One region of the Chromobacterium sp. LK11 genome, then DNA from elsewhere that is predicted to be linked to it. Evidence: riboswitches for the same ligand, from Rfam matches in the RefSeq annotation. Region 1 holds a riboswitch; the other holds the start of a gene.
The links. Region 1 has a riboswitch for FMN ahead of ribB (3,4-dihydroxy-2-butanone-4-phosphate synthase). Riboswitches for the same ligand answer to the same signal wherever they lie in the genome.
Positions count from the first base shown of each region.

Region 1 (10,716 bases):
ATCACCTCTTCGCGCAGCAGCGCGGCGGCTTCGTGGATGGCGGCCAGCGGGGTTTTCAGCTCATGGGAGGCCTGGCGGAAGAAGCGGCCCTTCTGTTCTTCCAGCGCCGCCAGCCGGCGGTCCAGCTGGGCCAGTTCGCGCGCCAGGCGTTGAAGGTCGGCGGGGCCTGACTGGCGCCAGTCCTGCAAGCGCGCGCCGTCGCTCATCCGCGCGATCTTGGCTTGCAGCTTGCGCAGCGGCCAGCTGATCAACAAGGTCATCGCCAGCGCCAGCGCCAGCGCGGAAGCCAGCGACAGCCAGGCCAGCCTGTCGGCGGTGCGGCGCATTTCGGTGATGGAGTCCTGCCATTGGCGCTGGCTTTGTTCCAGTTGGCGGTTGATCAACTGGCCTTGCGCCGTCAGGTGCAGGTCCAGTTGGCGGAACAAGCGGTCGCGTTGCGCGCCGGAGCGCGCCGGCAAGGCCTGGAGCTGCGGCTGGATCGCCAGGATGGCCCGGGCGCTGAGCGCCAGCTCGTCGCCGTCACCTCGCTGCAGCTTGCGTTGCGCCAGTTCGATTTCCTGCCAGGCGCCGGCGGCGGTGTTGGCCAGCGCGCGGTCTTTCAGGATTTGGGCCTGGCGGGTGGCGCGTTCGAACTGAATGGATTGTTCGCGCGACACGCGGTTGGCGTCCAGCCATTCCTTGGCTTGTTCCTGATGCGAGCGCAGCGTGGAGGCGGCGTGTCCCAACTCGTTGCGCAGCTGGATCAGCACGGCGGAGGGCACGACGGCGACGATCAGAAAGCTGGCCAGCAACAGGCTGCGGAAAGAAACGAAACGAAGCATGATGGGGTCGGCATCGACGCCGCGGGCGCATGCCCGCGGCTTAAAGGGCAAAGATCAAGCAGACAGCGGAGCTGCGGCTAAGTTCTGGCGGGAAATCCATTCAGCCAGCTCGGCCACGCTCAGAACGGGCAGCGCGTGCGTTTGAGCGTAGTCCGCGATTTGCGCGCCGCGCATCATGCTGCCGTCCGGGTTCATCAGCTCGCAGAGCACGCCGGCGGGCTGGAAGCCGGCCAAGCGCGCCAGTTCCACCGCGGCCTCGGTATGGCCTCGGCGGCTGAGCACGCCGCCTGCGGCGGCCACCAGCGGGAAGACATGGCCGGGGCTGACCACGTCGTCGGCCCGGGCCTGCGGATGGACGGCGGCCTGGATGGTGCGCACCCGATCAGCGGCGGACACGCCGGTGGATACGCCCTGCGCAGCTTCGATGCTGACGGTGAAGGCGGTGCCGTAGCGGCTGCCGTTGCGTTGCGTCATCGGCGGCAATTGCAGCCGGGCGGCGTGCTCGGCGGTCAGGCACAGGCAGACGATGCCGCTGCAATCGCGGATCAGGCGCGCCATTTCGGCTTCGTTCAGCGCGTCGGCGGCCAGGATCAGGTCGGCTTCGTTCTCGCGGTCGTGATCGTCGGGAACGATGACCGGCAGGCCGCGGCGCAAGGCGTTCAGCGCCGTTTCGACGCGTTGGGACAGGGTGTCGGGGTGTGTGGCGATACTCATGGAAACGGTCCTCGGATAGTTTGAGAAACAGGTTCCAGGGCGTGAAAAGGGCAGGCGCGAACCCACCCGCGCGCCAAGCGCGCAGCGAACACGCCGCGACCGCGCGCAGCGCGGCGGACGGCGATGTCGTCTTCTCTCATCCGGACTATTACCGTCGGCTCTGGCCTGTCACCAGATCTGCTGACCTTCCGCCGGGAGGCGAAAGCGCTCGCGGGCTCGGCCCAAGGGCCATACCGCCGGTGGGGAATTGCACCCCGCCCTGAAGACGTTGCGTTGGCCCGCGATGACGGCCGGACCAGCGGCGATTATAGCGCGGTGGTAAGATTGGGCATTCGTTTTTTTGGCCGGCGGCTGACACCATGATTGAAACCGACAACCTGTACGGCGGGGCGCCCGAGCCGCGCATCGTCACCCAGCAAAGCCTGTCCAGTCAGGAAGAGGCGCTGGAGCGCGCCTTGCGGCCCAAGCAGCTGGACGAGTACGTCGGCCAGAAGAAGGCGCGCGAACAGCTGGAAATCTTCATCGAGGCGGCCAAGCGGCGCAGCGAAGCGCTGGACCATGTGCTGCTGTTCGGCCCGCCCGGCCTGGGCAAGACCACCTTGGCGCATATCGTCGCCCGTGAAATGGGCGTCAATTTGAGGCAAACCTCGGGACCGGTGCTGGAACGCGCCGGGGACCTGGCCGCGCTGCTGACCAATCTGGAGCCGCACGATGTGTTGTTCATCGACGAGATCCATCGGCTGAGTCCGGTAGTGGAGGAGATCCTCTATCCGGCGCTGGAGGATTACCAGATCGACATCATGATAGGCGAGGGGCCGGCGGCGCGTTCGGTCAAGATCGATCTGCCGCCGTTCACCCTGGTGGGCGCGACCACCCGCGCCGGCATGCTGACCAATCCGCTGCGCGACCGATTCGGCATCGTCGCGCGGCTGGAGTTCTACAACGCGGAAGAGCTGACCCGCATCGTCAGCCGTTCCGCCGGTTTGTTGAACGTCAAGCTGGCCGACGACGGCGCGTTCGAAGTGGCGCGCCGCAGCCGCGGCACGCCGCGCATCGCCAACCGGCTGCTGCGGCGGGTGCGGGATTACGCTGAAGTCCGGGCCGACGGCGTGGTCAGCGCACAGGTGGCGGACGCCGCGCTGGCGATGCTGGACGTGGACCCGGCCGGTCTGGACGTGATGGACCGCAAGCTGCTGCAGGCGATTCTGGAGAAGTTTTCCGGCGGGCCGGTGGGGCTGGACAATGTCGCGGCCGCCATCGGCGAATCCACCGACACCATAGAGGACGTGATCGAGCCCTTCCTGATCCAGCAGGGCTATCTGCAGCGCACCCCGCGCGGCCGGATGGCGACGGCGCTGGCCTATCAGCATTTCGGGCTGCCGTTGAAAGATTGACGCGGCTTCGCCGGCGCTGTCGCTTGCGCGCAGCAGCATGGCCATCCGCTGATCGCCTGCGCCGGCGCGCAGGCGTACAATTCCTGCTTTCACGCATTCCGCTGCGGCGGGGGATGATTATGTTTTACGCTTTGTTCGGCCTGACTCTGGCGGTGGCGATCGCCACCTCGATATTCACCGCGCGCTTTTTCGATCCGGCGGTCAACAAGATTCTGGCGCGGGTTCTGGGGCGGGATTTGACCGACGCCTGGCGCAAGTACATTTTCTTCGCCATCGTGGTCACCGGCGTTTCCGGCGGGGTGCGGCAGTGGTCGCTGGAGAAATACCTGCCGCCGGCCGCGGGCAAGGGCAGCACCATGATGGAGCTGACCGGCGAGCGCTGGCTGCTGGAGTTGTTCAACACCTTCATCGACACGCTGCGTTCCATCGCCTGGGTGATGTTGCTGTTCTTCCTGTGCGCGATGCTGGCCTATGTGATCATCAAGGCGATTGAGATGCGCAAGGGCGAGCAGCCGCCCGAAGAATGAAAAAAATCCCGGGCCTTGACCGGGATTTTTCGTTGAAACAGGGGCGGCTCAGCGGCCGATCTTGATCTGCGACCACAAACGGTTCAAATCGCGGCGGGACTTCACGTCCAGATCTTTCAGCGCCACGTATTTGCCCTTGGCCGGCTCCAGCATGATCACCGGGTTGGCCTTGATTTGCGGCTTAAAGAAGGCTTCTGCCGCTTTGACCGGGTTGGTGGCGCCGATCTGGTTGGATATCTCGGCGGCGTTCTTGCCGTCCAGCATGAAATTGATGAAGCGGTGCGCCAGGTCCGGCCGCGGTGCGTCCTTCAAGATCACCATATTGTCCACCGCCAGGATATTGCCTTCCTTCTGCGGCTGGTAGGCCAGCTTGAACGGGCGCTTGGCGTGTTGCGCGTCCTGCTGCGCCTGGAACAGGTCGTTGGAGTAGCCGTGGGCCACCCAGATATTGCCTACGGTCAGTTCCTTGATATAGCTCTGGTTGTTGAAGGCGGCCCAGTAGGGCTTGGCCTTGCGGATCACCTCGGCCGCGGCTTTCCAGTCCGCGGGGTTGGTGGAGTTGGCGTCCTTGCCCAGGTAGAGCAGGGCGGCGGACATCAGTTCGCGTTGCGAATCCAGCACGGTGACCCGGCCCTTGATCTTGGCCAGCACCGCCGGATCGAAGATCAAGCCCCAGCTGTTGGCCTGCGGCAGCACGCCGGCTTTCCGCAACTGGGTCTCGTTGTAGCCGAGCAAGGTCAGCGACACCACGGTGGGCGCGGCCACCTTGTTGCCGGCGTCGAACGGCGCGTTCAGGCTCAGGTAGCCGGTGTTGAGGTTTTTCCAGTTGGGCAGCAAGGCCTTGTCCAGCGGCTGGGTCTTGCCCTGCTTGATCAGCGTGCTGACGGCGAAGGCGGTGGGAAACACCATGTCGTAGCCTTTGGCGCCGGCGGCCAGCTTGGCCAGCATCTCCTCGTTGTCCCCGTAATAGTCCTGCACCAGCCTGCATTTGCACGATTGCTCGAAACGCTTGGCGGTGTCTGCGGACAAGGCGTTGTTCCAGTTGTAGATATGGAGTACGTCCTCGGCCATTGCCGAGCCCCAAGTCAGAGCCAGAAGCGCCGAAAGGGCCAGCTTTTTCATACGCGTGAATCCTTCAGTTCAAAGAATGGGATGGGAATAGCGGAGCGCAAGCGCCGCGGCGCCTGCGCCGCTGTCACAGCGCGACCATATTGTCGCGATGGATCAGTTCCGGTTCGATCATATAGCCGAGCGCGGCCTCGATCTCCCGGGTGGGTTTTTGCATGATGGTGCGCGCTTCGCTGGAGCTGTAGTTGACCAGACCGCGCGCCACTTCCTTGCCTTCCTGATCGACGCAGGCCACCGCCTCGCCGCGCAGAAAATCGCCTTCCACCGCGCAAACGCCGATAGGCAGCAAGCTGGTGCCGCGTTCCCGCACCGCCAGCGCGGCGCCGGCGTCCAGCACCAGGCGGCCGGACAGTTTCAGATGGTCCGCCAGCCATTGCTTGCGCGCCGCCATGCGGCTGGTGGGCGGCAGCAACTGGGTGCCTATGCCCTCGCCGTCCGCCAAGCGCGACAGCACCAGATGCTCGCGGCCGCAGGCGATCACGGTGGCCGCGCCGCTGCGCGCCGCGCGCTTGGCGGCCAGGATCTTGGTGATCATGCCGCCGGTGCCGACGCTGGAGCCGGCGCCGCCGGCCATCTCTTCCAGCCGGGCCTCGCCGGCGACGGCTTCGTGAATGAATTCCGCGTCCGGGTGTTTGCGCGGGTCCGCGCTGTACAGGCCTTGCTGATCGGTGAGAATGATCAGCGCGTCGGCTTCGATCAGATTGGTCACCAGCGCGCCCAGAGTGTCGTTGTCGCCGAAGCGGATTTCGTCGGTGACCACGGTGTCGTTCTCGTTGATGATGGGCACCGCGTTCAGGTTCAACAGGCTGGTCAGCGTGGAGCGGGCGTTCAGGTAGCGGGTGCGGTCGGCCAGGTCTTCATGCGTCAGCAGGATTTGCGCGGTCTGCAGGCCAAAGCCGCGGAAGGCGGTTTCATACGCCTGACACAGGCCCATCTGGCCAACCGCGGCGGCGGCCTGCAACTCGTGTACGCCCTTGGGGCGAACGGTCCAGCCCAGTCGTTGGCAGCCTTCGGCGATCGCGCCGCTGGAAACCAGCACTACCTGCTTGCCGCGCCGCTTCAATTCGGCGATCTCCGCGGCCCAGCGATTGAGCGCCGCCATGTCCAGGCCCTTGCCGTCATTGGTGACGAGACTGGAGCCGACCTTGACCACAATCCGGTCGGCGGCGTGAATAACCGAGCGCATCCAAAACTCCATGAGTCAAAAACGATAGATGCGGGGGAGTTTACCCGAAAAAGCGGGGGCCGGACCGTCTCCAGCGGGGTGGATATTCGCGGACCGCAGCAGGAAGCGGCCGCCGCGTCGGCAGCCTGTTGATTACACGGGCTTTGACGCGGCGCGCGGCGTTCGGCCGGCCGCGCGGCCAGATAAAATATTGATCTGGATCAGAAATGCTCGCTGTCGCGATATTCCATGATCTGGAACAGCGGAGTCTGCGAGTGCAAGCGCGATACCCGGATCAGGCTTTCCCCTTCACCGTCGTGCAGGCGGAACTCGCGCAGCTGGCTGTACGGACGTCCCGTCATCAACAGCTGCCTGGGCATTCCCGCGGGGGTGGCCAGCAGCAAGGCGAACTGAAAGCTGTCGCCGGGGTGGGTGATGCTGGGCATGACCAGCGCGGGCCTAGGCGGCCCGCCGATAAACTCCACGCCGCATTCGATTTCCCGCCCGTCCGCGCGCAGCGCGACCCAGCGGGCGATGCCCAGCTTGGCGTTTTCCGGTTGGCTTGGCGGAGTGATCAGCAACAACTCTCCGGCGCGCAGCGACTGATCGCGCGGCTGGCCGTGCAGCAGCAAGCCGTTGTCGCTCTGATTGGAAATGGCCAGTAGGCAGGGCGGAGGCGGCGGCCGGTGGCGAGGCGCGTCCTCTTCGGTGGCGATGCCCGGCAGTCGCCAGTTCAAATCGTTGCGATGGAACCAGATGCCCGGCAGCGCCGCGACGATTTCGATGATGGTTTGAGTCTTGAGCCGCGGATGGCGACGGCGTTTGGGCTGATGCCACTCCTCCACCAGCAAGGACAGCAGCTGCAATTCGTCGATCATCAGGCCTTGTTGGCGGTTGTTCTGCGCCTTTTGCAGCGCCTCGTGGCTTTTCTCCAGAATGTCGCGCAGCGGTTCCAGATCCAGCAGAAAGCAGCCGGGTCCCAATTTGCTTGCGGAGATCGGCAGAAAGCGGGGCGGGGAGTCTATTTGCTGGTCAACCAGATACCCATGCACCGGCTGAGTCAAGGCCTCTACCGGAATCAGCCGGGCCTTGGCGGCCAGATCGAAGATCAACTGCCGCGACAAGGCTTGCTCGGTGGGCGCAAGACGGTTGCTGGGCGTCAGCCCCATCAGCAGGATTTGCAGATAGATGGTCTGGATGGAGTCGTCGTTGGCCAGCCCTTTGTCCTGCCAGCCGCGGCTGCTGGCGAAGACATGCAGCTGATGGCAGTCGTACCAGAAATCCGGCGTGATTGGGCTATAGCATTGCTGGCTGATGCTCAGCAACTGGCGTGCCGCCATCATGGTGTAGGCCATCAGCTCGATCTTCGGGTGTTCGCGATCCAGCAGGCTGCGCTTGGCCAGACGGTCGTGCAAGGTTTGCTTGAAGGTGATGAAAATCAGCGCAAACAATTCGACGCTCAGCAAGGCTAGTTGGCGCACCTTTGGCGTGCCTAGGCTGTCGTGCTGGCGAATCTCGTTTTCCAGCAGCGGATAATAGCGATCCACCGCCTTTAGATACAGCTTCAGCAGCTTATGGCGCAAATGGCTGTCCAGCGGAACCCGGGACAGGTTTTGCAGGGACTGGCTCAATAAGCGCCCGCATTCGGGCAGGTCGGTGAAGGGCAGCCGCTCCAGCCAGGCCGCCACGCTATCCGGTTGAGTATCTATCAGCAGAGGATCCATAGTTTGTTCTGGCAGGATGAGCAGCGGCATGCAAGGCGATTCACAATGTAAATCTTGCCATTTCCATGCTATGAGCACTCGCCCCGCCATGGCAAGGCGGATTACGGCAAAGCGATGCTTTGGCCGTCGGCAGTGTTGGGCGCGCGCGCCAGTTCCTCCAGCGTGGCTTCCGCGGCGGCGATCAGAAAGGCCATTTCCTCGTCGGTGATTGTGTAGGGCGGCATGAAATACACCGTGTTGCCGATCGGGCGCAGCAGGCAACCGCGGCGCAGCATCGCGGCGAAGCAGGCCTGGGCGAAGTCGGCTCGGGTGGTGTCGACCTCGAAGGCCCAGATCATGCCGCGGTGGCGGAAGTCCCTGACATCCGGGCGCGCTTGCAGGCCGGCCATCATCGCGTTGAAGCGCTGCGCCTTGGCGGCGTTGACGGCAAGGACGTCCTCCTCCTCGAAGATGTCCAATACCGCCAGCGCCGCGGCGCATGCCAGCGCATTGCCGGTATAGCTGTGCGAATGCAAGAAGCCGCGGGTGACGTCGTCGTGGTAGAAAGCCTGGTAAATCGGGTTGCTGGTCAACACGCAGGAGAGCGGCAGGAAACCGCCGGTAATGCCTTTGGACAGGCAGAGGAAGTCCGGCGTGATGCCGGCCTGCTGGTAGGCGAACAGGCTGCCGGTCCGGCCAAAGCCGACGGCGATTTCATCGGCGATCAAGTGCACCTGATGGTGGTCGCACAGCCGGCGCAACTCGCTCAGATAGAGCGTATCGTACATCGCCATCCCGGCCGCGCCTTGAACCAAAGGCTCCACAATGACGGCGGCCACTTCTCCCGCGTGTTTGGCCAGCAGGTTTTCCAGCGCCTGGATCGCTTTGCGCGCGGCATCGGCCGCGCTTTCACCGGGCAGCGCGCGGCGGGCGTCCGGAGACGGCGCGCGCAGGCCCGGCTTCAGCAAGCCGGCGTAGGTGTTGGAGAACAAGGGAACGTCGGTGACGGCCAAGGCGCCCACGGTTTCGCCGTGATAACTATTTTCCAGACTGATGAAACGCGTCTTGTCCGCTAGCCCCTGGTTGCGCCAGTAGTGAAAACTCATCTTGAGCGCAATTTCCGTGGCGCTGGCGCCGTCGGACCCATAAAACACGTGGGCCAGGCCGCTGAGCTTGCATAGGCGCTCGGATAGCTCCACCACCGGCTGGTGCGTAAAGCCCGCCAACATCACGTGTTCCAGCTGGTCCAGCTGATTCTTGATCGCCTGCTTGATGCGAGGGTGGCCATGGCCAAACAGATTGACCCACCAGGAGCTGACCCCGTCCAGATAGCGCTTGCCGTCGAAGTCGCTGAGCCAGACGCCGTTCGCGCTGGCGATGGGTACGATGGGCAAAGCCTCATGACGTTTCATCTGGGTGCAGGGGTGCCAGACAGTATTGAAGCTGCGCTGCAGCCAGTCTTGGTTATCACTCATATCTGTTCTATGTATTCAGACTAAGAGTTCGATGCTATCACAGGGAGAGCGAGGCAGCGGACTGACCAAGAACGTCACATTTCTACCTGTTGCGCTGTTTATGACTGGCGGATTGGAAGGAATGAGCGTGAAGAAGGGGGTGGCATACTTTCTGCATAAGTGCTCTCTATAAAACAAGCCCTGGAGCCGAGTGATGAGGAAGGCGGCTGGTTTTACCTTGATTGAACTAATGATTGTTGTCGCCATTATCGGAATTTTGGCGGCGATTGCGATTCCTGCTTATCAGAACTATGTGGTTCGCGCCAAGGTGGCGGAAGGTCTGACCTATGCGGATCAGGCCAAAACCTCGGTGTCAGAATACTATCTGGCTGGCAATACTTGGCCAAGCACTAATGCTAGTGCAGGTTTGCCTGATACTTTGGCAGGAAACTATGTCAGTAATGTACAGGTTGGAGTTAGTAGTGGAGTCAGTACTGTGACCGTATTGTTTAATAGCAGTGTGGTCTCTGGTTTGACTGTGGTCTTTACCCCTGTAGCTAGTGGTGGTACTGTTGCGTGGTCGTGCTCTACCGATGCGGCTTATGCTCAATATGTGCCTTCGTCTTGCCATTAAATGGAGCTTGCAATGCAAAAATCTCAACAAGGTTTTACTCTTATCGAACTGATGATAGTGGTGGCTATTATTGGTATTCTCGCCGCGATTGCTATTCCCGCTTATCAGGACTATACCAAACGGGCTAGAGTGTCAGAGGGGCTAAGCTTGGCTTCGGCAGCCAAAACTGCAGTGGCAGAGTACTATGCTTCAAATGGCTCATTTCCAACAAGCAATGCTTCTGCCGGACTGCAAACCAGTATTTCTGGTAACTCGGTGACAGATCTTTCTGTTGGCACGAGTGGGGTTCTCACCGTAACTTACAGTACTACGCTTGTGGACTCTACCAATAACAAATTGACTTTGACGCCATCGGCATCTGGTGGTGCCATTATTTGGATTTGCGCTGCAGCATCTTCAAATGGCGTTAAATCTCAATGGTTGCCTGCAAACTGCCGTTCGGGCAACTGATGTTTAATTTAAATTGAAATGGGGTGCCGAAAGGCACCCTTTTTATTATGAGTAAAAATATAAAGATATTCGTCTATTTTTTGATTTCTTTTTCAGTTTCAGCTCCATTTTTAAGTTGGCTTCGTTATGCGCCACTTCCAGATTGGTTTTCGGATGCTTCTGCACTCGCACTTCTTGGTGCTGCTATGTGTAGTTTGTGTCTATTGAGTATTGATAAGGTATCTGTGTCATGGCTTGAGCTAGTTTTGCTCGTTCTTGCTTTTTCTGCTTTGCACTCTAATTTCTATGGTTACCTAGCGCTACTATTTATTGGGTTGGCTCTGTTTTCTATTTTGCTTAGAAATTGCCTTGACTCATCTGATATCAATGATTTGGTATTCGTTTTTGCATGTGTGGTTACTGTTTTTTCGTTGTTGCAGTCTTTGATGGGGCTGTTGCAGGCATTTAAATTGGCTTACCTTTTTCACGGATTTATTGTATATGATCCAAATTCCAATGTGGTGGTAGGGAATGTGGCTCAGCGCAATCAGTATGCTAATTTTCTATTTTGGGGCGTGCTTTCGATTTGTTATTTGTATGCGGTTGAAAAGCTTAGGGTAGGGTTTGCTTTGCTGTGTTTGCTTCCGATTTTGCTTGCGCAGTCTTGGTCTGGAGCTCGTTTGCCTTTAGTCTATGCATTATTGACTGTTGTGTTAGTTTGGTATTGGTTTAGGAAAGGAGGAAGAG
Region 1 is NZ_LDUR01000012.1:8,740-19,455, reverse strand. It holds gene VK98_RS07680 (HAMP domain-containing sensor histidine kinase) at 1-821, opposite strand, end outside; gene ribB (3,4-dihydroxy-2-butanone-4-phosphate synthase) at 876-1,535, opposite strand; FMN riboswitch at 1,660-1,806, opposite strand; gene ruvB (Holliday junction branch migration DNA helicase RuvB) at 1,895-2,929, shown strand; gene VK98_RS07665 (hypothetical protein) at 3,049-3,456, shown strand; gene VK98_RS07660 (PotD/PotF family extracellular solute-binding protein) at 3,505-4,578, opposite strand; gene proB (glutamate 5-kinase) at 4,652-5,770, opposite strand; gene VK98_RS07650 (hypothetical protein) at 5,971-7,473, opposite strand; gene VK98_RS07645 (adenosylmethionine--8-amino-7-oxononanoate transaminase) at 7,575-8,927, opposite strand; gene VK98_RS23265 (pilin) at 9,121-9,540, shown strand; gene VK98_RS23260 (pilin) at 9,553-9,990, shown strand; gene VK98_RS23255 (PglL family O-oligosaccharyltransferase) at 10,014-10,716, shown strand, end outside.

Region 2 (10,716 bases), on a different contig from region 1:
CATGCCTCAATCCGTGGCGGCGCATCAGCCCGAAGAAAACCGCTTTTCTGGTGCTTATTGCTGATGTTGACCTGGATGTAGACGACCAGATTGCAACCTTGCCTTTTCGTCTCCTCCGCAAGTGCTTGGGTCAGCTTCGCTCTCCTCACGGACTCGATGGCGTTGAATGGCTCGACGGCTTGGCGCGTCTTGTTCGGCTGCAACACCTCGATCGAGTTGAATTCCACTCCTGAAATTGGCGGCACAAAGGGGGGCACTTGGCTGCTGCTTCCTGAACCCGGTTCTCGCCAAAGATGCTCAGCCCCAGACCAATGCTCCTCTGCATATAGGCTGCTGCCACAGTTTTCGATGCGGTGACCCGCGTCACCGCATCCTGATTTCGACCATGAGCAATTGTCGCTTCCCAAATATCCTTCTTGATCCGCTCAATGTTCGCCGCAAGTGAGAGTTCCATACCTTCTTTCTAAAAACCGTGCGTGAACTCAAAACGTCGACGGGAGCTCGTCAACATGTCTTCTTCCGTGATCGTGACTCCCAGCTCCGTTGCCCGGGCAGCGATGCGCTCTCGCAAAGCCCGCAGGTCTTCCCATGCCTGGCAGTGGAGAGCTTCGGCAACAATCAGCACCGTGTCCGAGGCGTTGGAGACCACCGCTTCCGCCCCTTGCCGGAATACCCAGCGGCGAGAGTGGGCGTGGTTGCCCTCGTCAGCGAAAATAATCTCGCCCGCCGCGGGTCGCTCGATCTCGCCTTGACAGGTTCGGTGGGCTTCCAGCCCGCTTGCGGGCCGTACGACGATGCCGCCGGAAATACGGGTACAGTCAAAAGCCGCAATCGGAATGGCAGCATGCATGGACTCCGCGTTGAGCGCGTCCACAAGCGGGTGGAAGCTCGGCAGATCCCGATCCTTGCGAAAGCGACGCAAGAGCGCCTCGGCTGCGCAGCGATACTGTGTGGGCTTCATGCCCATCTCAGCATAGGCCTGGCGCCATGCCTGGATGGACGGCAACTCGCCCTCCGGCTTCGCTCCCAGCGCAGCGGCAACCTTCGCAAGCGTGTCGTCGAGAACGCCGACCTTACGCTCAGCAGACCGCACTTGTCGAACGACCAGGACCAGGGCCACCAATTCCGGGAATCGATCCCACACTTCGTCGGAGTGATTGAAGTACATGTTTCGCAATTCGCCTTTGTGTTGTCATGTGCCTGAGATGCGTGAGCGGCGGCCAGGGGCAATGACTCGCCGTCAAGCCAGCGACTTCGGTTTGGCTTGTATCGGGAATGTGAGGACGAGAATGGCGAGAATAACGGCGGCCACGCCAAGGGCCTGCACCAATCTGATCTGTTCGCCGAGTACCAGCGCGGCAAGCACAACCGCCGTCAGCGGTGCGACCGCGGTAAATGTCGCAGCCTCACTCCCGCTCACCCGCGCAACTCCGCCGTACCACAACAAAAAGCCGCCGACCGTGGGCACCAGTGCGTACCAGACGACTGCTGCGATCGCTGCGGCGCTGGGTGCGGCAACCGGCAGTTCGAGGAAGGCAACGGGCAGCGACACCAGCAGGCCCAATCCCGTCATCGTCGTGGCCTGCAGCAATGGCTTGAGTGGCACCGGCATGCGCTTGTTGAGCAGAATGAACGCACTCTCGCACACGACAGCTCCCAGGATGTAGAGCATGCCGGTCAACGACGATGCCCTACCGCCTTTCCACCCTACTGCCATCACCCCGAGGGTGGCGAACAATACGCTGATCAGCAAGCGTAGTCCCGGTCGTTCGCCAAGCACTATCACCGAGAAGAGCGCGGAGACTGCCGGCAGCGTGCCAATGATCACGCCCGCATCAGCCGCAGGAAGATAAGAGAGGCCAGTGATAAGCAGGGTCGTATAGCCAACGCTGCCAGCACCCGCCTGAAGCAATATCAACCCCCAATCGCAACGAGCAAGCTTTGGCCAGCGCTCGCGCTGCAGGAAGATCAGCAATAGCAACACGGGCAAAGCGAAGGCAAAGCGAAGCGCGGTCGCCAGGAACGGCGGCATGCTTCCCGCTATGAGTTTGGAGGCGATCACGGTCGAGCCGACGGTCATCATGGCCAACGACATTAACAAGTATCCGAGCGTGCGGCTTGTCACCCCTCCCCCTTCCGACGTAGGTCAATACATATAATCCCCGTATTTAAAAGGAACTCGGAAAAATAGTCTTGAACGTTATTGCTCCATAGCGCTTTCCGAAAATCGCCATGTGTCGTATAGAAATGCAATACTCTTGGAACACGATGGTGCGTAGGAGATGATCTGCATCAAGTCGATAATGCTGGTTCAAACGCGTGCAGAAAACGCCTTCATTGCACCTCGATGAAGGGAGGTATCGAAACAATGGCCCGAGGAGACACCAAGAGGCAGTTCAAAGCCGGAGTGTGCGGACAATCTGGGGTGGTTGCAGTAGAGGCGACTTCCAGCCGTTCGTTCAGTCGGCACACACATGACCAGTTCGGCATAGGAGTGGTCATGCGCGGCGCTCAGGACTCTGCGAGCGGTCGCGGGGAAGTGCGCGCCACGCCCGGCAACATGATCACGGTCAATCCAAATGAGGTTCACGACGGTAGGCCCGTCGCAGGGAAAGCGCGTGAGTGGCGCATGCTCTATCTGGACCCTGAACTGATTGCGCAAACCGCCAAGGCCATGGGGTATAGCGTGGGTGTGGAATTCATCCACCCAGTTCTCCAGCATCCGTCAGCCGTAACGGCATTCGGACGCCTCTACGCCGCTCTTACCAGGCCTGGTCAGGAACCATGGCATGAGATCCTGGAACAGGAGCTCTTTCAGATTTTGCCCCCGCTCTTGGGAGACGCACGGTCCACTCATGTCGAGCTACTATCGAAGGAGTTGTCGAGAGCCAAGGAGCGCATCGACGCTCACCCGGAAATCCCTGTCTCGCTCGCCGAGCTTGCTGCCGAAGCAGGGTTGAGCCGTTTCCACTTTCTTCGCATATTCAAGGCTGCGATGCATCTGCCGCCGCACGCCTATCGTCTTCAGCGTCAACTGCAGATGGCGCGCCGCCTGATCATGACTGGCCATTCGCTTCTCCAGGCGTCTTACCTCGCGGGCTTCGCGGATCAAAGCCATTTGACTCGTCATTTCATATCGAATTACGGACTGACGCCGGGATCGCTCTCTCACTCCCTGCGCACGCAGCATTTGTCAGTCACCGAGTAAGTCGCAATGATTGATTGGAGTAATGCGGCCAGCCGGATCAAAATTTACAATATTAACTCTTGAATTCGCACATATTCAAGTTAACCCTGCTTGAGCAGATGTCAAAACCGCTAGGGCATGCCGATTGCAAGAAAATCCATGAAAATGACTAAACAGAGCGGCAGGACGAGATCCAAGACGGTAAACGACGGCTTGGCGAAACAATGGACGGGTTTTGGGTATGCTAGAAACGCGGTACTGGATGGCGTTTTGTAAGGGATAAAGGTGGGATGTATTAGACATTGCTGTCTAATATTTTTCCTGAAAAGCATCAAGGGCTTACAGAAATAAATCTGTAAGCCCTTGATTTTATTGGTGCCGGCGGCAGGAATCGAACTCGCGACCCCCTGATTACAAGTCAGGTGCTCTACCAACTGAGCTACACCGGCGAAGAGAGGCGTATTATGTCGCGCCTCAATCGCTTTGGCAAGCCGTCAACCCGCCTTTTTCGACGCTTTTTTATGCGTCTTTTTGGCCTGTTTGCTTACCGTTTTGTTTTTGCTGGATTTTTTGGCGCTTGCCTTATGCGGCGCGCGTTTCGCGGCTTTGGCCGCGTGGCGGGGCTTTTTGGCCGTTGATTTCTTGAGCGCCGATTTTTTAGTCGCCGGCTTGACGGCCGCCTTGCCGTGACGCGCTTGCTTGGCGCTGATGACCTTGGCTTGGCGCTTGCCCTGCTTGGCGGATTTCGCCTTGGCCTTGGTCTTGGCCTTGGTCTTGGCTTGGCGCGCCGGCTTGGCTTGCTGGCTGGCGCGTACGGGCTCGGCTTGCTGAATGGTTTTGACCGGAGCGGCCTTGCGCGCGGGCTTGCTCGCCGGCGCCATCTGCACATCGCCGGGCAGAGGCATGTCTTCGGGTTCGGCCAGGCTGGCCGGGCTGATCAACGCCAGGCTCAAAGCCAGCGCAATGGTGTGCGTCGCGAATTTCATGATCGGGGGTCTGATGCTCTCTGGGATGAAACGGGCCGCGCGCGTTGCGCCGCCAAAACCCGCATACTAGCACGGTGTTTCCCGCGCCTTGGCGGAAATTGATCGCCGCGGGCTAAGTCCGATCCGCGACGTTGACTGATTTTTATTGCCGCAGTGCGCCATTGCCCCTTCTCATATGCTATACCCACAGTGAGATGCCAATGTAATGGATTATTGGCACCTATGCTCCGCTTGCTTTCCCTTTCCTGACACGTTACGGAAACCGCATGCCTCAGCCTAAAATTTTGTTGGTGGACGACAGCGCCACCAATAGCTTGATGGTCCGCACTTTCGTTGAAGACCTGGGTTATCGGTGCGATCTCGCCGGCAACGGCCGGGAGGCCGTCGCCATGTGCAAGGAAGTCGGCTACGACCTGATCCTGATGGACATCATCATGCCGGTGATGAACGGGCTGCAAGCCACGATGGAGTTGCGGACCCTGTTCGGCGAGCACTGGGTTCCCATCATCTTCCTGACCGGCTTGAGCCAGCAGCAAGACCTGATCGAGGGCCTCAAGGCCGGCGGCGACGACTACCTGACCAAGCCGGTCAGCCCGGATCTATTGACGGCCAAGATCCAGGTGTTCCTGCGCATCGCCCAGATGCAGCGGCAGATCAACCAGGACGCGGTGCGACTGGAGCGTTACTTCCTCGACAACGAGCGCGAGCAAAGCTACGCGCTGGAATTGATCGAGCGCCTGAACCGGCAACAGCTGGAGCTGCCGTCCCATGTCTGGCGCCATCTGCGCCCCGCCTCTCAGTTCAACGGCGACCTGGTCTGCTACGCCCGCGCCGGGGACCGGGAATACCTGATGCTGGCCGATTGCACCGGCCACGGCCTGACCGCGGCCATCAGCGCAATTCCGGCGGTGGAATGCTTTTACGACCTGGCGCAGACTCAGGCGGCGCTGGGCGACATCGCCGCGGCCATTAACGACAAGCTGCATCGCCTGCTGCCCTTCGGCCGCTTCGTCGCCGGCATCCTCATCGCGATCGACGCCGCCGCCCAATGCGTGCAGGTCTGGAACGGCGGGATTCCCTGCGCGCTGATGTTTGATCCGCAAGGCCGCAAGATCAAGCAATTCCGTTCCGAGCACCCTCCTCTGGGAATTTTGGCGGCGCGGCAGTTCGACCGTTCGCTGGAGACCAGCATGCTGAAACCGGAGCATGCACTGGTCGTCTGCTCGGACGGCATCACCGAGGCCCAGGCGGACAATGGCCAGATGTTCGGCCTTGACGGAGTGATCAAGGCGGTGGAGACCGGCTGGCCTGGCCGGATCGGCAATACTGTATTGCAGGCGCTGCAGCGGCATCGTCAGAACGAAGCCATCCTGGACGACGCGTCCTTGCTGGTGGTGCACGCGCCATCGCTTAAAAACAAGCAAGGGGCCGACATGGGTTGCGTCGACCCAAGCCGCTCCCGCTGGCACGACGCCTGATCTCAGCCCCGGTTTCGTCTTGATTCGAGATTGAGATGGCAACATAATCTGCCGTTTTCATAAATTGGAGCGAATCCGGATGACGCCGACCTTAGAGCGCAAGCCCCTGCCCTTGCCCGGCGGCCATGACAAGGTGTTGCTGCACTCCTGCTGCGCACCCTGCTCCGGCGAAGTGATGGAGGCCATGCAGGCTTCCGGCATCGACTTCACCATTTTCTTCTACAACCCCAACATCCACCCGCAGAAAGAGTACGAACTGCGCAAGAACGAGAACATCCGTTTCGCCGAACAGTTCGGCATCCCCTTCGTGGACGCGGATTACGACCGCGACAACTGGTTCGAACGCGCCAAGGGCATGGAAAACGAACCGGAGCGCGGCGTTCGCTGCACCATGTGCTTCGACATGCGCTTCGAACGCACCGCCCTGTACGCGCACGAGCATGGTTTTCCGGTGATTACCAGTTCGCTGGGCATTTCGCGCTGGAAGAATATGCAGCAGATCAACGACTGCGGCGTGCGCGCGGCCGCGCGCTATCCCGGCCTGATCTATTGGGAATACAACTGGCGCAAGGGCGGCGGCTCCGCGCGGATGATAGAAATCAGCAAGCGCGAACAGTTTTACCAGCAGGAATATTGCGGCTGCGCCTATTCCCTGCGCGACAGCAACCGCCAGCGCCGCGAAGCCGGCCGCGCGCCCATCCGCCTCGGCGTCAAATACTACGGCGACGAAGACGAGCAGGCCTGAAGCGTCCCCGCCTCATTGCTCTATCTCGCGCGCATAGCGCGCCAGCGCCTGCAAAAGCTGGGCGAAGCGATGCGCGGCCAGGTTGCCGTCCGAGGGCGTGAGCCAGGTGCTGCTGATTTCCAGCTGGATGGCGGGAACGCCCAAGCCCGCGGCGAACTTGGCGATGGTCTGGTGCTTGGACGCGGCGAAGTAGTTGTCGGAGACGTTCAACAGTCCCTGCTGCCTCAGGTTTTGCTCCAGCTTTTGCAGCAAATCCGGCTTGCCCAAGAGCGAAGCTCCGTTCAGGGTGCCGAAGTCCACGTCGTAAGGCCGGTAGGGATGGCTGCCGTGCAGATCCAGCACCAATAACGGACGCCGTTTGGCGACCAGCGCCGCCAGCTTGCGCTTGAAGTCGTTGTCGTCCTCGTAATTGGGGTCGGACGGCGAAGCGCGGGTGGTGTAGATCGCGGTGACGCCGGCCAGTTGGTGCAACATCGCCGCCAGGGCCGCGGTGCCGCCGCCGTCGGAGAAGCGGTATTGTCCTTCACGAAACGGACTGGAGGCGTGCGGCGCGGTCACGATGACGGGCCGCTCGCCTTCCAGCACCGCGAACCACGGCTCGCCGTTTTGCGGCGGCCTGCCCTTGGCCTCGTCCGCCTGCCGTTGCAGCTTGATGGCCTCGACGATGTGGGCCGGTTCGATGATGGCCCGCGCCGGCGGCGACTTGCCGACGGCGGGCGCCGTCGACAGCGCCAGGACCAGGATGCCCAATGCCAGTTTGCTTCCCACCGCCCCTCCCCGTTTCGGTGACCACGGGCCGCATGCCCGGTCTTTGCTGGACCGAGCCGGCGCAGCTTGGTTCTGCACGCCAGCCCGGCAAGGCAATGCTAAAGTATGGGCTTGAGCGCAGTGAGCAGCAGCAGGGCCGGACGCCGCGCATGCAGCCGCAATCCTTCTTGGCGCGCCAGCGCCCGCTCGTCCGGCGCGGGTTCGCCCAGATGCAGCAACTGGAATCCGGCGCCCAGCAAGCCGGCCACATAGCTTTCCACCGTGCGATGGTGCTTGATCACGCCGTCGACGAACCAGCGGGTTTCGCGCGCGTCCTGCCGGAAATAGCCGTCCAGCGTCCAGTGCGCCTGCCGCCCGGCCTCGTCCAGCGCCCAGCCCCGCGGGCTTGCGGTGCAAATCGGGTGCTCCACCGTCAGCGCGAACACGCCGCCGGGCTTCAGCGCGGCGAACACGCGCGCCGCCACGGCGGCGTAATCCGCCACGTAATGCAAGGCCAGTGAAGACACCGCCAGATCATAGGCCTCGGCGGATGGCTGAAAGTCCTCGATGGCCGCGCACTGGTATTGGATGGCTTGATCCTGGGTGCGCGCCCGCGCCTGCTCCAGCATGCGTTCGGACAAATCCACCGCGGTGACGCCGGCCGCGCCCTGGGCGTGCGCCCAGCGGGCGAAATCGCCGAAACCGCAGCCCAGGTCCAGCACCTCGGCGCCGGTCAGCGGCGGCAGCGCGCCGCGCAAGGCGGGTTGCTCCAAGGCGCCGTTCAAGCCCGTGTCGCTGTCGCGCAAGGCCTGGTATTGGGAGAAAAAGACCGGATGGTCGTAAATGTTTTGCTGCATTTGGAGGCTCCGTAAAGACTTAAAGGAAGCGCTCCAGGGCGGCGCGCGGCCATGCCGACGCGCAAAAGCGCGCCAGGCTCTCACGGCATGGCGCGCGTCTTCTCTCATCCGGACTCTCACCGTCGGCTTCGGCTTCGCACCGAATCTGCTGACCCGCGCGTCGTGGCTACGACTGCGCGGCGCTCGCGGGCTCGCCGCCGGCAAACGCCGCGGCATACCGCCGGTGGGGAATTTCACCCCGCCCTGAAGACCGGCACAGCATAAAGGCCCCGGAGAAGTTGGACAAGCCCCGGCCCATCGCGCATAGTCTGCGCATTCCAATTGCAATGGAGCGATGCATGACCCTGAAACTGCCGATCTGGCTAGCCTTACTCCTGAGCGCCGGCGCCGTTTTCGCCGCGCCCGCGCCGGCCGCCAAGGCCGAGATCAATCATCTGCTGGACTACCTGGCCAAATCCGGCTGCGAATTCAATCGCAACGGCAGCTGGTACGGCGCCAAGGAGGCCCGCGATCACCTGAACGACAAATACCAGTACCTGCTGAAGAAGGACTGGGTCAGCAACGCGGAAAGCTTCATCGAGCGCGCCGCCACCCAGAGCAGCATCAGCGGCAAGGCCTACCAGGTGCGTTGCGGCGCCGCGCAGCCTGTGGCCAGCGCCGTCTGGCTGAAAGCGGAGCTGGGACGCTACCGCCAGCGCAAATAAGCGTCGCCTCGCGCGGCCGGCCGGCAATCCCGGCCAGCCGGACCGCCACGCAGCTGTTATAATCGCCGCTTTCCTGTAATCCAGTGTTCTTTTCCCGATGACTGCTGCCCAGCTGCTGGCCCGACTCAAGGCCGACCTCCCCTCTTGTCTGATCCGCGACCGCCACGCCTTGCGCCGCAAACTGAGCGACGCCGCCGAGCGGCTGAAGAAGAACCAGCCTGCGGACAAGCAGCTGGCCGACATCCAGTCGCAGATCGAGCGCTCCGCCGCCAAGGTGGCCGCGCGCCGCGCCCATCTGCCCAAGCCCGATTTCGACGACGCGCTGCCGGTCAACCAGAAATTGGCCGACATCAAGACCGCGATCGAGCGCCATCAGGTGGTGATCATCTGCGGCGAAACCGGCTCCGGCAAAACCACCCAGCTGCCCAAGATCTGCCTGGAGCTGGGCCGCGGCGTGCACGGCCTGATCGGCCACACCCAGCCGCGCCGGCTGGCCGCGCGCTCGGTGGCCAGCCGCATCGCCCAGGAACTGAAATCCACGCTGGGCGAGCACGTCGGCTTCAAGGTGCGCTTCACCGACAAGTTGTCGGAAAAATCGGTGATCAAGCTGATGACCGACGGCATCATGCTGGCGGAAACCCAGACCGACCGTTATCTGGAAGCCTACGACACCATCATCATCGACGAGGCGCACGAACGCAGCCTCAACATCGATTTCCTGCTGGGCTATCTGAAGCAACTGCTGCCGCGCCGGCCGGAGCTGAAGGTGATCATCACCTCGGCCACCATCGACGCCGACCGCTTCTCGCGCCATTTCGACGGCGCGCCGGTGATTGAAGTCTCCGGCCGCACCTATCCGGTGGAAGTGCGCTACCGGCCGCTGGCGCAGCGCGACGAAGACGAGCGCGAGGTGGAAATGGAGGGCGCCATCGTCGACGCCGTCGACGAACTGTCGCGCCAGGGTCCGGGCGACATGCTGGTCTTCCTGCCCGGCGAGCGCGAAATCCGCGAAACCGCGGAAAAACTGCGCAAGTCCGGCATCCGCGGCTACGAGATCCTGCCCTTGTTCGCGCGGCTGTCCAACGAGGACCAGCAAAAGATCTTCAAGCCGTCCGGCGGCCGCCGCATCGTGCTGGCCACCAATGTGGCCGAAACCTCGCTGACGGTGCCGGGCATCAAATACGTGATCGACACCGGACAGGCGCGCATCAACCGCTACAGCCCGCGCGCCAAGGTGGAACAGCTGCAAGTGGAGAAAATCTCCCAGGCGGCGGCGCGGCAGCGCGCCGGCCGTTGCGGCCGCGTCGAGGCCGGCATCTGCGTGCGTCTGTACGGCGAGGACGACTTCAATCAGCGCCCGGCCTTCACCGATCCGGAAATCGTCCGCTCCAACCTGGCCGCGGTCATCCTGCGCATGGCCGCGCTGCGGCTGGGCAAGGTGGACGCCTTCCCCTTCCTGGAAGCGCCCAGCAGCCGGCTGATCGCCGACGGCTATCAGGTGCTGACCGAGCTGGGCGCGGTGGACGACAAGGGAGAACTGACCGGCGTGGGCAAGGAACTGGCGCGGATTCCGGTGGACCCCAAGGTGGGCCGCCTGCTGCTGGCCGGCCGCGACTTCGGCTGCGTGCGCGAAGTGCTGATCATCGCCGCCGCCTTGAGCGTGCAGGACCCGCGCGAACGCCCCTTCGAGGCGCGCGAGGCGGCCGAACGCGCGCAAGCGCGCTTCAACGACGAGAAGTCCGACTTCCTGTCCTTTCTACACCTGTGGGACTTCTTCGCCGACGCGCTCAAGCACAAGAAATCCAACCGTCTGCTGATCAACACCTGCCACGAGCACTTTCTGTCCCATCTGCGCTTGCGCGAATGGCGCGAACTGCATGCGCAGCTGGCCGACATCGCCAGCGAGCTGGGCCTGATCAAGCGCGAACAGGCGCATGCCGACGCCGAACAGCCGGACGCGCAGATGACGCAGAAAAAGCGCCAGCAGCTGGACGCCGTCGCCTATGAAAACC
Region 2 is NZ_LDUR01000029.1:64,543-75,258, reverse strand. It holds gene VK98_RS23860 (hypothetical protein) at 1-233, shown strand, start outside; gene VK98_RS17385 (B3/4 domain-containing protein) at 464-1,168, opposite strand; gene VK98_RS17380 (DMT family transporter) at 1,241-2,125, opposite strand; gene VK98_RS17375 (AraC family transcriptional regulator) at 2,348-3,208, shown strand; tRNA gene VK98_RS17370 (tRNA-Thr) at 3,561-3,636, opposite strand; gene VK98_RS17365 (hypothetical protein) at 3,682-4,140, opposite strand; gene VK98_RS17360 (SpoIIE family protein phosphatase) at 4,440-5,651, shown strand; gene VK98_RS17355 (epoxyqueuosine reductase QueH) at 5,731-6,396, shown strand; gene VK98_RS17350 (ketol-acid reductoisomerase) at 6,409-7,164, opposite strand; gene VK98_RS17345 (bifunctional 2-polyprenyl-6-hydroxyphenol methylase/3-demethylubiquinol 3-O-methyltransferase UbiG) at 7,263-8,000, opposite strand; FMN riboswitch at 8,093-8,255, opposite strand; gene VK98_RS17340 (DUF5329 domain-containing protein) at 8,339-8,704, shown strand; gene hrpA (ATP-dependent RNA helicase HrpA) at 8,802-10,716, shown strand, end outside.
Region 2: another riboswitch for FMN. It lies ahead of VK98_RS17345 (bifunctional 2-polyprenyl-6-hydroxyphenol methylase/3-demethylubiquinol 3-O-methyltransferase UbiG); the one in region 1 lies ahead of ribB (3,4-dihydroxy-2-butanone-4-phosphate synthase).